3 regions of the Pseudoalteromonas sp. SR45-4 genome follow, and region 2 is predicted to be linked to each of the others. Evidence: predicted binding sites of a transcription regulator. Region 2 holds the regulator's gene; each other region holds the start of a gene.

Region 1 (4,274 bases), on a different contig from region 2:
GATAACTGTCCTTGCCAAAGTGGCAAAAAATATAAAAAGTGTCATAGCATATAACAAACTGCAACTAACTGTGCGGTGAGTAAAGTAGGTAATTGCAGGCAACTAAACCTTAAATACAAATAGCCATACCTAGTAATCGCTGTTATGAAGCGGTGTATGGCTAAAATTAAACTTTTCTTTTGAGCAACTATTGGCAATTTACATACCTATAGGACTGCGTTAATAACTGCTCTACTGCATATTTTGGTACAGTGCGCTTTAAAAGCACACCTTATTTCGCCCTTGTGCTTTAGCGGCGTACATTTTTTTATCTGCGCGTTGCAAAATATCTATGCTGCCTTCGTCTGATTGCAATAACGTAGCCCCACCTATACTTATAGTGACAAATTCAAACTCTGAGTACTTATGTAAAACACCCAAGCCGGATATGTTATTTTTAATTTTTTCAGCAACACAGCGAGCGCCTTCCTCGTTGGTATGCGGTAGCACAACCACAAATTCTTCGCCGCCATATCGGGCAACAAAATCGCTTGGCCTTTGTAGGCTGTTGGCAATTGTTTGAGCAACTAAGTGTAAAACAGCGTCGCCTTCTACGTGTCCATAAATATCGTTGTATTGCTTAAAGTAATCAATATCCATAAGTAATAAAGCATATTCTGCATTCTCTCTTAATGCACTCAATTGTATTTTATTAATATGAGTATCAAAATAACGACGGTTAAATACTTTAGTTAAGTCATCAAGAAACACTTTTTGGCTTAATAAGTCATGTTGCAGCTTAATAGTTAAGTGCGCTCTTACTCTTCTGCATAAGGTTTCTGGGTTAATCGGTTTTTGAATAAAGTCTACCGCGCCCGCTTCCCAGCAGTCCTCTTCTTGATTTTCAAAGGAGGTAACAAATATAACGGGAATATCTTGGGTTTGTGTCGTCGTTTTAAGTTTTAAACAGGTTTCTATACCGCATATGCCATCCATTGAAATATCCAGCAGTACGATATCGGGAGTATTAGATTTACATATTTCAACTGCTTCTTCACCGCTGTTGGCGGTGTTAACAATAAAGTGCTTTGATAATATTTTTTTCAGTACAATTATGCTAAGTAACTGATCATCAACAATGAGAACTTTTGAGGTTTTAAGGCTAAGTTTTAAATCGCTATCGGCATAATTTAATGGCATAAATACTACTGTTTTCTATAATTATCAACTAACACAGTATAATACAGTCTTATGTTATGCAAATGTATTAAAGTTGGGTTTTTAATCAAACTTACAACCAAATATAAAAATGGCGATACAGAGTTGTTGTTAATTGTTTTAGAAAATCACGGCCATAATTTTCAGGGTAATACTGAAAGTAAGCACTGCTTATAAGCTGCTTGTACTTGAATGCTCAAGGTTGAAATCGCGTTTGTATAAACGTACAAACAAAAAATGGGCCACTAGGCCCATTTTAAAAATTACGCAAATTACTTTATAAGCGTCTTATTCGTCGTCATCCAAATCTGGTTGTTGACGTTGAGCTGGGCGCGCTAATATTTCTACATAAAAAGAAGTTAAGCTTTGCTTTTCTATTTCGCTTATATGATTACTAAGCTCTGCAACGTGCACTACTTGTGCATCTTCAGCGGTATTACCAAACTTACAATCAAACGCCCAGTAATCAGCATCGAGTGGTAGAGTTTTGTTACGCTCTCTTTTCAAATATTTTTTCACTTCATGCTTTGCGGCGTCAACCATACGAGGATATTTGATTTTCTCGTGATTTAGCGTGAATATTTTCTTCATTACGTTCCTAATTACCTTGGTTTAATGATAACGGCATTTAATGTCATACCATTTGAGCCTATTATAGCAATTGCATTTAATTTTTGGATGCTTTTTTTATATTAAATCAATTATTAATCCATTAATAAAATAAAGTATCGCTAAAATGCGCTTAAGTGTAGAGAGTTAGCGGCTTTATATTACAGACAAGTAATTTAATAGTTAGAGTGATGACGCAATCGTTTGCCAAGTTCTATTAATATAATTGGTTATTGCAATATCAAAGCAGTTACAGCGTACGCTTTATAATTAAGCGCTTACTAAATGTAATGGGTGGTGAAGCGCATCATTATTTAGGCTTTCGTAAAAAGCAGCAGCATCGAGTTGCGGGTTAGATAGTTGCGTTTGTGTGTTATTTATACGCCTGCGCACTGCTAATTCACAATTATCACGCACCTGAAGCGGAATATGGCTTACATCATCTCTTATAAACAATGGTTCAGGGTTTAAACAGTGATTTAATTTAATATCGCTCATTCCAGCGCGTTCCCCTGCTTGCATTAATAGTGAGGCGTTAAACTGCCCTATCAAGATATCAAACTTATCTGGCGCTAAAAGTTGCTTTGGACCTGCTCCAATTTGTTTGCGAAGGGTATCTTCGCCAACAGTTGAATCTTCAATTTCTGTTTTTGGTAAATGGAATTGGCTAAAATCGAGTGCATCATGAGATAGCATAGCGAGTAAAAGCGCAAACTCTCCTCGGCGCTTTTCATGCACACTTTTATTGAGTCGAGTGTTGAGCTGACTCTCTGTGATTAACAAATCACCGATTTGCATAGACTTTAGCCGATTGAAGTAAGTAATACCTATTTATCGGCTTTATTTCATTTTTCTTTAGCTTTTTTCTTTACTTAAATACGATGTTTGCTATTATCAGCGCCGTTGCATTGGAGGGGTTCCCGAGCGGCCAAAGGGATCAGACTGTAAATCTGACGGCTCAGCCTTCGCTGGTTCGAATCCAGCTCCCTCCACCACTTTTCTTACCGCTAAGTTAAGTGGGGCCAAATGTAACAAAATTAGTGTGGAGGGGTTCCCGAGCGGCCAAAGGGATCAGACTGTAAATCTGACGGCTCAGCCTTCGCTGGTTCGAATCCAGCTCCCTCCACCACTTTTCTACTTATTTTCTACTTATATAGTTACTACATTCCTTGTTAGTAATCTCCGTGTTTTTTCTTAGTTAAACATTAAAATACCCATTGTAAACTCATACCATGTTGTTTTAGCCATAACGTACTTGCTTTATAGTCGGGACAAAATTGTGCTACGCGCTGCCAAAATGCTTTGCTATGATTTAAATATCGTAAATGCGCCAGCTCATGCACTATTACATAATCAATAATGCTATGCGGTGCACCAATCAATAATAAGTTAAATGTTAGCGCCCTTTTACTATTACAACTTCCCCATTTGCGTTTATAAACTGCAATATTTAAATCGTTAGGCAGCGCTTCTTGCATCTGCGTGCAAAAGTCATTAAGTCGCATTTCTATGTATGCGGTTAACTGCTCTTTTAAATACGCCTCTAAAAGTAATTGGTACTTTTGCTGCTGATGCTTAACACGAGCAGAAACGGTAATAAGCAGGCCATCTTGTTGGCGCTCCACTGTAGAGGTATTGCCTTGCTGAAACGTTAAATTAATTGCTTCTGAAAAAAACCAGATCTTTTTGTCCTTAAGTGGATACTGTTTTGTATCAACCAAAGTATGCTGTTTTTGCAGCTGCGCCTCAACCCATGATTTTTTTTCTAATAACCAGTTATCGAGCACTTTTTTTTGTACGTGATGGGGGGCATATACCGTCACATTTTGATTATGCACTTTAATAGCAACGGTCTTTCGTCGGGTACTTTTTTTTAGTTGGTAGGCAAACAAATTAATCTCTCACACTATACTAGCTAGGGGCTACTTTTCGTCTAATGGTTAGTTAATGCCGCGTTGTTTATTTATAGCTTAATAAGCAAACATAAAATTAACGGTTTATTAATTAATTAATTCTATTAAACTACACGATTAAAATGCCTATTTAGAGCCGCCATGTTATCAGCTTTCTTTATTACTGACCAAGATCCTAGTTTAATTATAAACGGGGTTTACGATCCCCTTTTGGTTTCTCTTTCAGTTTTAATAGTCATATTTGCCGCTTTTTTTACTACAAAACTCATTGATTTAGCTAAAAAAACTACTTTCCCAAGCTATCAACGTTTAGCTACTGTAACCGCTGCAGCTGTTTTTTCTGCGGGTATTTGGAGCATGCATTTTATTGGTATGTTGGCTTTTTCTTTGTGTACTAACATTAAATATAACCCAACTATTACCTTACTCTCTTTTATACCGGCATTTTTAGCGTGCCAATACGCTGTATCTATACTGGTAAAAAGTAATGGTAACTTTAAAGTATTAGCTGTTTGCTCGGTATTATTAGGCTCAGGTATTGGCACTATGCATTAC
Region 2 (4,274 bases):
TCGCAAAGCATGCATAACTTTGTAAAACCAGAGCCACAGCGTGCTAGACCTGAGCCACAAGCAAAGGTAGCCGACAGCTTACAAGCATTATTAGAGCGCCAGTCGCCGCGTCCACGTTCAGCAGAATTGGCTTCAATGTTTTCGCAATCAGGTATAGATACCTCAGAGCATTATCAAGAGCCGATCGCTAAACAACGCCCTACAAATATGTTTGCGCGTGAAGAAGCTGCGCAAGCACGCCCACAAACGCAAGCTGACAGCTTAGGTTTTGATGACCTAGACCGTGATTTTGATGAGTTAGACACGCCAGTTGCGCAAAAACACACGACTAAAAATACCGAAAGTGAAGCAATGAGCACAATGCGTGAAGAAATGAACGCAATTCGCCAGTTATTAGAGCACCAAGTGTCGGGTTTAATGCAGCAAGATATGGCGCGCCGTGACCCAACGCGCGCATGCATGATTGACCGCTTAGTAGGCATGGGAATCGATAAAGAAGTTGCTGAGCAAATGGCTTGTTTTGTACCTGAAGATGTTCCGCGTCAGCAGGGCTGGAAAGCGCTGTTAACTATGGTTGAAGATCAGATGCAAACCACGAATAACGAAATTTTGCGCCAAGGTGGTGTTTACGCATTAGTTGGCCCAACCGGTGTGGGTAAAACCACTACAGTGGCTAAGCTCGCGGCATTAGGTGCACAAAAATATGGTGCTGATAAAGTAGCGCTAATTACTACCGATACTTACAGAATTGGTGCTTACGAGCAGCTTGCAACATATGGCCGTATTATTGGCTGTGGGGTTAAACAAGTTAAAGATGCGAACGAACTGGCCGAAGTGTTATATCATTTACGTAACAAGCGCTTAGTACTTATAGATACCGCAGGTATGAGCCAACGTGATTTACGTTTAACTGAGCAGCTAAATACCTTAATGCGTAATCAGCGTGTGGATATTCGTAATTACTTAGTATTAAGTGCCACTGCGCAAATAAATGTGTTACAAGAAACCGTAAGACACTTTAAAAAAGTACAGTTAAGCGGTTGTATTTTCACTAAACTCGACGAATCATTAAGTTTAGGCGAGATAATTAGTATTGCGATTCAAAATCGCCTGCCAATAGGGTATCTTACTAATGGTCAACGAGTACCTGAAGATATTCGAGTTGCAAATGCAGAAAAACTAGTGAAAAAAGCTGAGCAATTATATTTAAAGAGAACAAAAGTACAACATTCACGACACCAATCAGTGGCGTCGAGCACAGTAGAGATGTATGATTAACACAGTATTAGATCAAGCAAGCGGCCTGCGTAAAATGAGCAAAAATAATAATAACGGCGTTAAGGTTATCGCCGTCACTGGCGGTAAAGGTGGCGTTGGAAAAACAAATGTATCGTTAAATACTGCGATCGCTTTAGGTCAGCAAGGCAATAGAGTGTTAGTGCTTGATGCCGATTTGGGTTTAGCCAATTGTGATGTAATGCTTGGACTACGTGTTGAGCGTAATTTATCGCATGTGTTATCTGGCGAATGTGAGCTTGATGAAATACTAGTAGAAGGCCCCGCTGGGATAAAAATAGTACCAGCGACTTCGGGTTCACAAAGTATGGTTGAGTTGTCGCCTGCAGAACATGCTGGGCTTATTCGTGCTTTTAGCGAACTCAATACTGATTTTGATATATTAGTTGTTGATACCGCTGCCGGTATATCGGATATGGTGCTGAGTTTTTCTCGCGCTGCACAAGATGTTTTGGTTGTGGTATGTGACGAGCCAACTTCAATAACCGATGCCTATGCACTGATCAAAGTATTAAGCCGCGAACATGGCGTGTATAAATTTAAAATTGTTGCCAACATGGTGCGTTCATTACGCGAAGGGCAAGAGTTATTTGCAAAGCTATCAAAGGTTACAGACCGATTTTTAGATATATCAATGGAGCTGGTTGCAACCGTTCCTTATGATGAAAATATGCGCAAAGCAACACGTCGTCAAAAAGTAATTGTTGAACTGTTTCCTAGTTCTCCAGCTGCACTTGCCTTTAAAACATTAGCAACAAGAATAACAAAGTGGCCAATACCGAACCAGCCTTCGGGTCATTTAGAATTTTTCATTGAGAAACTCGTTAACGGCTAACTATGACTACATTGGTGAATAGAGCTATGGGATATGAATCAACACAAAATTTAAATATGATTGTTGAAAAGCATGCTTCATTAGTAAAAAAAGTAGCATGTCATTTAATTGCTCGTTTACCCCCTAGTGTACAACTCGATGATTTAATTCAATCAGGAATGATAGGATTAATAGAGGCGTCAAAAAACTTTGATGCCACTAAAGGCGCTAGTTTTGAAACCTTTGCGGGTATTCGTATTCGGGGCGCTATGCTTGATGAAATGCGCCGTGGAGACTGGGCTCCTCGCTCAGTACATCGTAAAAGCCGCCAGGTTATAGAAGCTATTTCAGCATTAGAAAGCAGCCTGAATCGTGAACCTACAGACAGTGAAGTTGCCCAAAAGCTTGAAATTACACTAGAGCAATATCATCATATTTTAACCGATGTTAATTCCAGTAAAATCTTGGGAATAGAAGATTTAGGTATTGATGAGGATGTTATAACACCTGTTGGGCACGATTTAGCACTAGACAAACCCTTTAATAATGTTAAAAATGAAAGGTTTAATGAATCTTTATTAAGTGCAATTAAATCCCTACCAGAGCGAGATGCAATGGTGCTTTCGTTGTACTATAACGATGAAATGAATTTAAAAGAAATTGGACAGATACTCGATGTAAGTGAGTCGCGTGTAAGTCAGATACATGGTCAGGCGATGATTAAGCTAAAAGCAAAAATCAATGACTGGATAAATTAGAAGTAAGTAAATACAGGTTTAGGCCTCACTGGAGGATGTTTTGGATAAAAACATAAAAATTCTTGTTGTTGATGACTTTTCAACGATGAGACGTATTATTAAAAACCTATTGCGTGATTTAGGGTTTACCAATGTTTTAGAAGCAGATGATGGCTCAACTGCTTTACCTATGTTGCAAAATCAATCATTTGACTTTGTAGTAACAGATTGGAATATGCCGGGCATGCAAGGTATTGACTTGTTAAGAGCAATACGCGCAGATGACAAATTAAAGCATCTTCCGGTTTTAATGGTTACTGCAGAAGCTAAGAAAGAGCAAATTATTGCAGCAGCCCAAGCAGGTGTTAATGGTTATATTGTTAAGCCATTTACTGCGGGTACATTAAAAACTAAATTAGAAAAAGTGTTCGAACGCTTAGGTTAATAAGGGGAGAGGCTTATGTCAGCACCTGCTGCGCCTCAGATTACTTTAGAGCAAGCACGTCAGCTGGTCACTTTTTTAGAAAACGGTGAGCAACATAAAGCTGATCAGTTAATTTTAGAAACTGCCTCTCAAGAACAATCATATTTGTTTGCAGAAGTAGGTAAATTAACGCGCCAGTTGCACGAGTCTTTAAAGGGTTTTGAGCTTGACACCCGCATAACAGATTTAACCACTGATGCCATTCCGGATGCTAAAAAGCGACTTAACTATGTCATAGAAATGACAGAAAACGCCGCCAACAAAACCATGGATGCGGTTGAAGCGAGCCTGCCTTTAGCCCAGCAATTAGCTGATGATATTTCGCATATCAAGCCAACCTGGGATCGGTTAATGAGCCGCGATCTTGAACTTGGTGAATTTAAAACATTGTGTCATAGCATTGATAAATTTATGAACAGCTCGCATCTTAAAACCGATGAGTTGCAAGTATTAATGACTAATGTGTTAATGGCTCAAGATTATCAGGATTTAACCGGACAAGTAATTCGCCGTGTTATTGAGCTGGTACGCGAAGTTGAAGAAAGTTTAATTCATCTGTTAACTGCGTTTGCAGCACAAGATGAAAACGATAACCAAGAGCAACAAAAAACAGAAAACTCGATTGCCGCACAAGCATTAGCAGGCCCAGAAGGCCCTATTATTGATAAAGAATCGCGTGATGATGTTGTATCTGATCAAGACGAAGTTGATGATCTTTTATCAAGTTTGGGCTTCTAATAGGAGAGTAACTGCATGAGCTTTGAAGTCGATGAAGATATATTACAAGATTTTTTAGTTGAAGCTGGAGAAATCCTTGAGCTTTTATCTGAACAATTAGTTGAACTGGAAAATAACCCAGAAGATACTGAATTATTGAACGCTATTTTTAGAGGCTTTCACACTGTTAAAGGTGGCGCGGGCTTTTTAGCGATGTCAGAGCTGG
Region 3 (4,274 bases), on a different contig from region 2:
AAGTTTTGCAGCAACCTTTGAGGAAGGTGTGCATTATGAGGTTGTGTCTGAGCGCGCAACTAAAAAACCAGAAGTGAAAGAGTTTTTCTCATTTTACTGTCCTGCATGTAATAACATGGAGCCACTGGTAGCCGAAATTAAACCAATGCTTGATAAAGGCGTAAAGTTTAAAAAGAGCCACGTTGATTTTGTTGGTGTACGCGATACCGAGCATCAACAAATGATTAGCCAAGCGTTAGCAACGGCTGAAGTGTTACCACAAAAAGATAAAATTATTGCGGCTATCTTTAGCCACATTCATACCAAGCGCGCAAATTTTAATGAGCTAGCCGACGTAAAAGATGTGTTTGTAGCCCAAGGCGTTGATGGCGATAAGTTCGATAAGTTATTTAAAAGCTTTTCGGTACGTACATTAAGCTCAAAAATGAAGCGCGACCAAGACTACTTTAAAGAGAAAGGTGCATTGCGTGGCGTGCCTACTTTTATCGTAAATGGTAAGTACAAACTACTTCTAGGCCGCGAATCGGGTATTAGCGAACCAGCAGATATCACTAAATTAATTAACTACTTGGCAAGCAAGTAAAGTTAATCCCATAAAAAAAGCTCCTAAGGAGCTTTTTTTATGGGTAATTTTTAGCTGGTAATTTTAAATATTCTTTTTTTGTAAAAATACACCCGACTCAATATGGTGCGTATAAGGGAATTGATCAAAAATCGCAAAGCGTTTAACTTCATGGGTGCGGGTTAAGTGATCAAGGTCGCGCTCTAGTGTCTCTGGGTTACACGAAATATAAATAATACTTTCGTAATTTGCTACTAAGTCACACGTTAGAGTATCCATACCGGCACGTGGCGGATCAACTAAAATGGTTTGACAATTGTAGCTGTTTAAATCTATACCTTCTAAGCGAGAAAAACTACGCTCGCCATTCATGGCTTGAGTAAACTCTTCGCTCGACATGCGAATAATATCTAAATTGGCAACTTTGTTTTGCGCTATATTGTACTGCGCTGAGTGTACCGACGACTTTGATATTTCGGTTGCCAGCACTTTATTAAACGAACCCGCTAACGCAATAGAAAAGTTACCGTTGCCACAATAAAGTTCAAGTAAATCATTTTTAAGTGGCTTACATAAGTCTTGCGCCCACTCTAGCATTTTAATATTTACTTTGGCATTTGGCTGGGTAAAGCTGTTTTCTACCTGCTGATATATTAGTTCTTGGCCATTCACGTTTAAGCGTTCGGTAACGTAGTCATCACCAAGCATTTCTTTTTGTTTGCGGGCACGGCCAATAAAGTCAATTTTATACTTATTGCTTAACTTTTCTTTAAGCGCGTTAATTTCACTCAGCCAATGCTCATCAAGTGGCTTGTGATATAACAGACTCACTAAAATCTCACCGCTTAGCGTAGATAAGTAATCAATCTGAAATAGTTTACGACGCAAAATTTCACACGACTTTAAATTATCAATCATTACTTGCATCACTTCACCTACCAAAGGAGCGGCAGGGTCAAAGCTATCAACGCGAATTTTGTCTTTAGTTTGTTGATCAAACATTATATGAAACAGATCGTCACCATCGTGCCATACTCTAAACTCAGCGCGTTGGCGGTAGTTAATCGGCTCTGAGCTAAATACCTCAAGTTTATCCACACCAAAACGTTGAAATTGGGCAGCAATACGCTGTTCTTTTTCGCTTAACTGCGCATCGTACTGTGAGGTGTCTATTTTAATAACTGCCATTAACGCTATAACCTTATCTTTGAGAGCTGTTTATCGGCGCTATTGTAGGGAGCGAGATGTATTTGTCTAGTTTTGATGAAATATATATTGGTTTTTTTTTGAGCATCTAGCTACAGAAATAACTTACAGTGCCGATAAGTAAGGCAAGCATAGATAGGAGTCGGATCATGAAAATCGGTAACTTTGGCTTTGTTCCAAACCACAATATTAATAAATACGGTAATAAAGGGGCTTTACAGCAACCTACAATACAGTCGCCTCAAGATAACTATCAGCAGCGCGGTAAAGAACTTGCTGCCAAAGTGCTCGGTGACAAAATGGCTCAAGCTCTTGGCTTACCGATAAGCGAGCCGAAAAAAGATAAACCGCTTTTTGATTTTGATGAAATCGTTAAAAACGTTTTAGACTTCGTTACCAGTGCAGTACGTAAAGCAAAAGCCAATGGTGCCGACGATGAAAAACTCAAAGGTATGTTAGGTGATGCTCGAAAAGGTGTGCAAATAGGGATTGATGACGCGGTTGATGAATTAAAAGGCAATGGCGTGTTTAACGACGATATCGCACAGGGTATTAATAAATCTAAAGAAGGCATATTTAATGGCCTGGACAAATTTGAAGACGATTTATTTAATCCTAAACCCGCCAGTGTCTCTGTTAGCCAAGCTCAGTATGCAAGTTTAAGTAACAAAGCAGAATATAAATTTACTACCGCCGAAGGAGACGAAGTGAGTATTAGTTTTGCTGATGCTTATGAGTCACAATCAGCCAGTCGTTATCAGCAAAATGGGAATAGTGAATCTTTTGTAAGTGAGTCGTCGCAGTCTCGTGAGTTGTCATTTTCTATGTCGGTTAATGGCGATTTAAATGAGAATGAACAAAAGGCGATTAATGAGCTAATGGCTGACTTACAAAGTGTAAGTAGCACCTTTTTCAGTGGTGACTTAGATAAAGCATTTGAAGAGGCGCAAGCACTAAGCTTAGGCAACGAACAGCTGGTGGCTTTTTCAATGGATTTACGACAAACCAAAACAGTCGCTACAGTTAAAGGTTACGAAGAGTACAAGCCAGTTCCTGAAAAAGCAGTAGCTGATAAATTAGCGCCGTTTAACGACGACTTAAAAGCTGTGTTTAATAAAGCCACAGAGCTGGGCATACAAAACCAGTTATCGGGTATTGTGCAGTGGTTAAATCAAGATCAAGCAGAAATAGATAAATTGGTAGATTACACCAAAGCTATGTTCGAAAACCTTAATCAATTAAATGCAGCAACGGACGAGCTAGCCAATCAACAATAGTTGTACCACTAAACTACTTTCTTTTATAAAAATCACATGGCAAACTGCCGTTCTTAACTTAGAATAAGGACAGTAGTTTGTCAGCGCACATAATGGTTTTTGATTCAGGTATTGGTGGTACTACGGTACTTGAACATATTCAGCAAAGTATTCCAGATGCGCAATACAGCTATTTTATGGATAATGCACTATTGCCATACGGCGCTCAGTCACAGCAAACGATTATTAATCGCTTATGCGCACTCATTCACTTTATTAACCAGCAAGCGCTTAATGTAGATTTAATTGTCATTGCATGTAACACCGCCTCTACTTCTGCGCTTGGGGCAGTGCGCCAAATTACTACTATTCCTATAGTGGGGGTGGTACCGGCGATAAAACCTGCTGCGCAACTTACACAATCTAAACATATCGGCCTACTGGCAACTCCAGCAACTATATCAAGTCCCTATACGCGCACACTCATACAAGAACATACCAACAATATAGCAGTTAGCTTATATAGTAGCGTTGAACTAGTTACTTTAGCCGAGCGTCTGTTTTTCGAACAAAGTTTAGATACAACTAAACTGCACCAAGAACTCGATCGTTTAAACATAGATCAGTCTATAGATGTATTAGTATTAGGCTGTACGCATTTTCCTATTTTGGCAGAGCCGATTAGTCAGTACTTTAATAGGAAAGTGCAGCTACTTGATTCAGGTGCAGCGATTGCTAAGCGAGTTCATTACTTAATTAGCCAGCTTAATTTAACGAATAACAATATTGCAGATACAAAAAAGCCGCTGCAATATTATTCAACGGCTAGTGTGAGTAGTAAGTTAGCTGTAAAGCTAGTTACACTGATTGATCCGGCTCAGAACGAAGAGCGTTAGAATCATCTTCTTGTTTTTGTTTTGCTTCACGTACCTTTAAGGTACGTTGTTGGAACTCGCTATCGTTTAACTGCGCTATTGCATTGTTGGCATCAGCTTGCGCCATTTCAACAAAACCAAAGCCACGACGCTTACCTGTATTTTTGTCCTTTAATAAGCGAACGTTGAACACTTTGCCTTGCTCTTCAAATAAAGCACGTACCACACCTTCGTTTGCACGATAAGGAAGGTTACCAACATAAAGCGTTTTGGTTTTTACTTCGGCTTCTACTACACCGTCAGACGACATCGCAGCTATAACAATACCACCAATGAGCAAACCAACAGCAAATACTAGTGCAGGGTCTAACTCTA

The links. The regulator FliA, encoded in region 2, starts transcription of late flagellar genes. The targets are predictions, from matches to a motif close to CTAAAGNTNNNNNNNNNNNNGCCGATA.
Region 1: the regulator FliA is predicted to act here: its motif matches at 2,639-2,665, upstream of H5058_RS12490 (VC2046/SO_2500 family protein).
Region 3: the regulator FliA is predicted to act here: its motif matches at 1,861-1,887, upstream of H5058_RS15850 (DUF5610 domain-containing protein).

The regions. Positions count from the first base shown of each region.
Region 1 covers NZ_JACJDO010000029.1:6,598-10,871, reverse strand. Annotated here, with positions in the region: gene H5058_RS12505 (YchJ family protein) at 1-54, shown strand, start outside; gene H5058_RS12500 (diguanylate cyclase) at 259-1,179, opposite strand; gene H5058_RS12495 (DUF6172 family protein) at 1,486-1,788, opposite strand; gene H5058_RS12490 (VC2046/SO_2500 family protein) at 2,077-2,604, opposite strand; tRNA gene H5058_RS12485 (tRNA-Tyr) at 2,717-2,801, shown strand; tRNA gene H5058_RS12480 (tRNA-Tyr) at 2,851-2,935, shown strand; gene H5058_RS12475 (M48 family metallopeptidase) at 3,012-3,698, opposite strand; gene H5058_RS12470 (MHYT domain-containing protein) at 3,861-4,274, shown strand, end outside.
Region 2 covers NZ_JACJDO010000003.1:83,285-87,558, forward strand. Annotated here, with positions in the region: gene flhF (flagellar biosynthesis protein FlhF) at 1-1,278, shown strand, start outside; gene H5058_RS02500 (MinD/ParA family protein) at 1,271-2,131, shown strand; gene H5058_RS02505 (RNA polymerase sigma factor FliA) at 2,158-2,868, shown strand; gene cheY (chemotaxis response regulator CheY) at 2,909-3,292, shown strand; gene H5058_RS02515 (protein phosphatase CheZ) at 3,308-4,069, shown strand; gene H5058_RS02520 (chemotaxis protein CheA) at 4,085-4,274, shown strand, end outside.
Region 3 covers NZ_JACJDO010000047.1:478-4,751, reverse strand. Annotated here, with positions in the region: gene H5058_RS15860 (thiol:disulfide interchange protein DsbA/DsbL) at 1-583, shown strand, start outside; gene trmA (tRNA (uridine(54)-C5)-methyltransferase TrmA) at 647-1,750, opposite strand; gene H5058_RS15850 (DUF5610 domain-containing protein) at 1,918-3,045, shown strand; gene murI (glutamate racemase) at 3,123-3,920, shown strand; gene H5058_RS15840 (RNA-binding protein) at 3,883-4,274, opposite strand, start outside.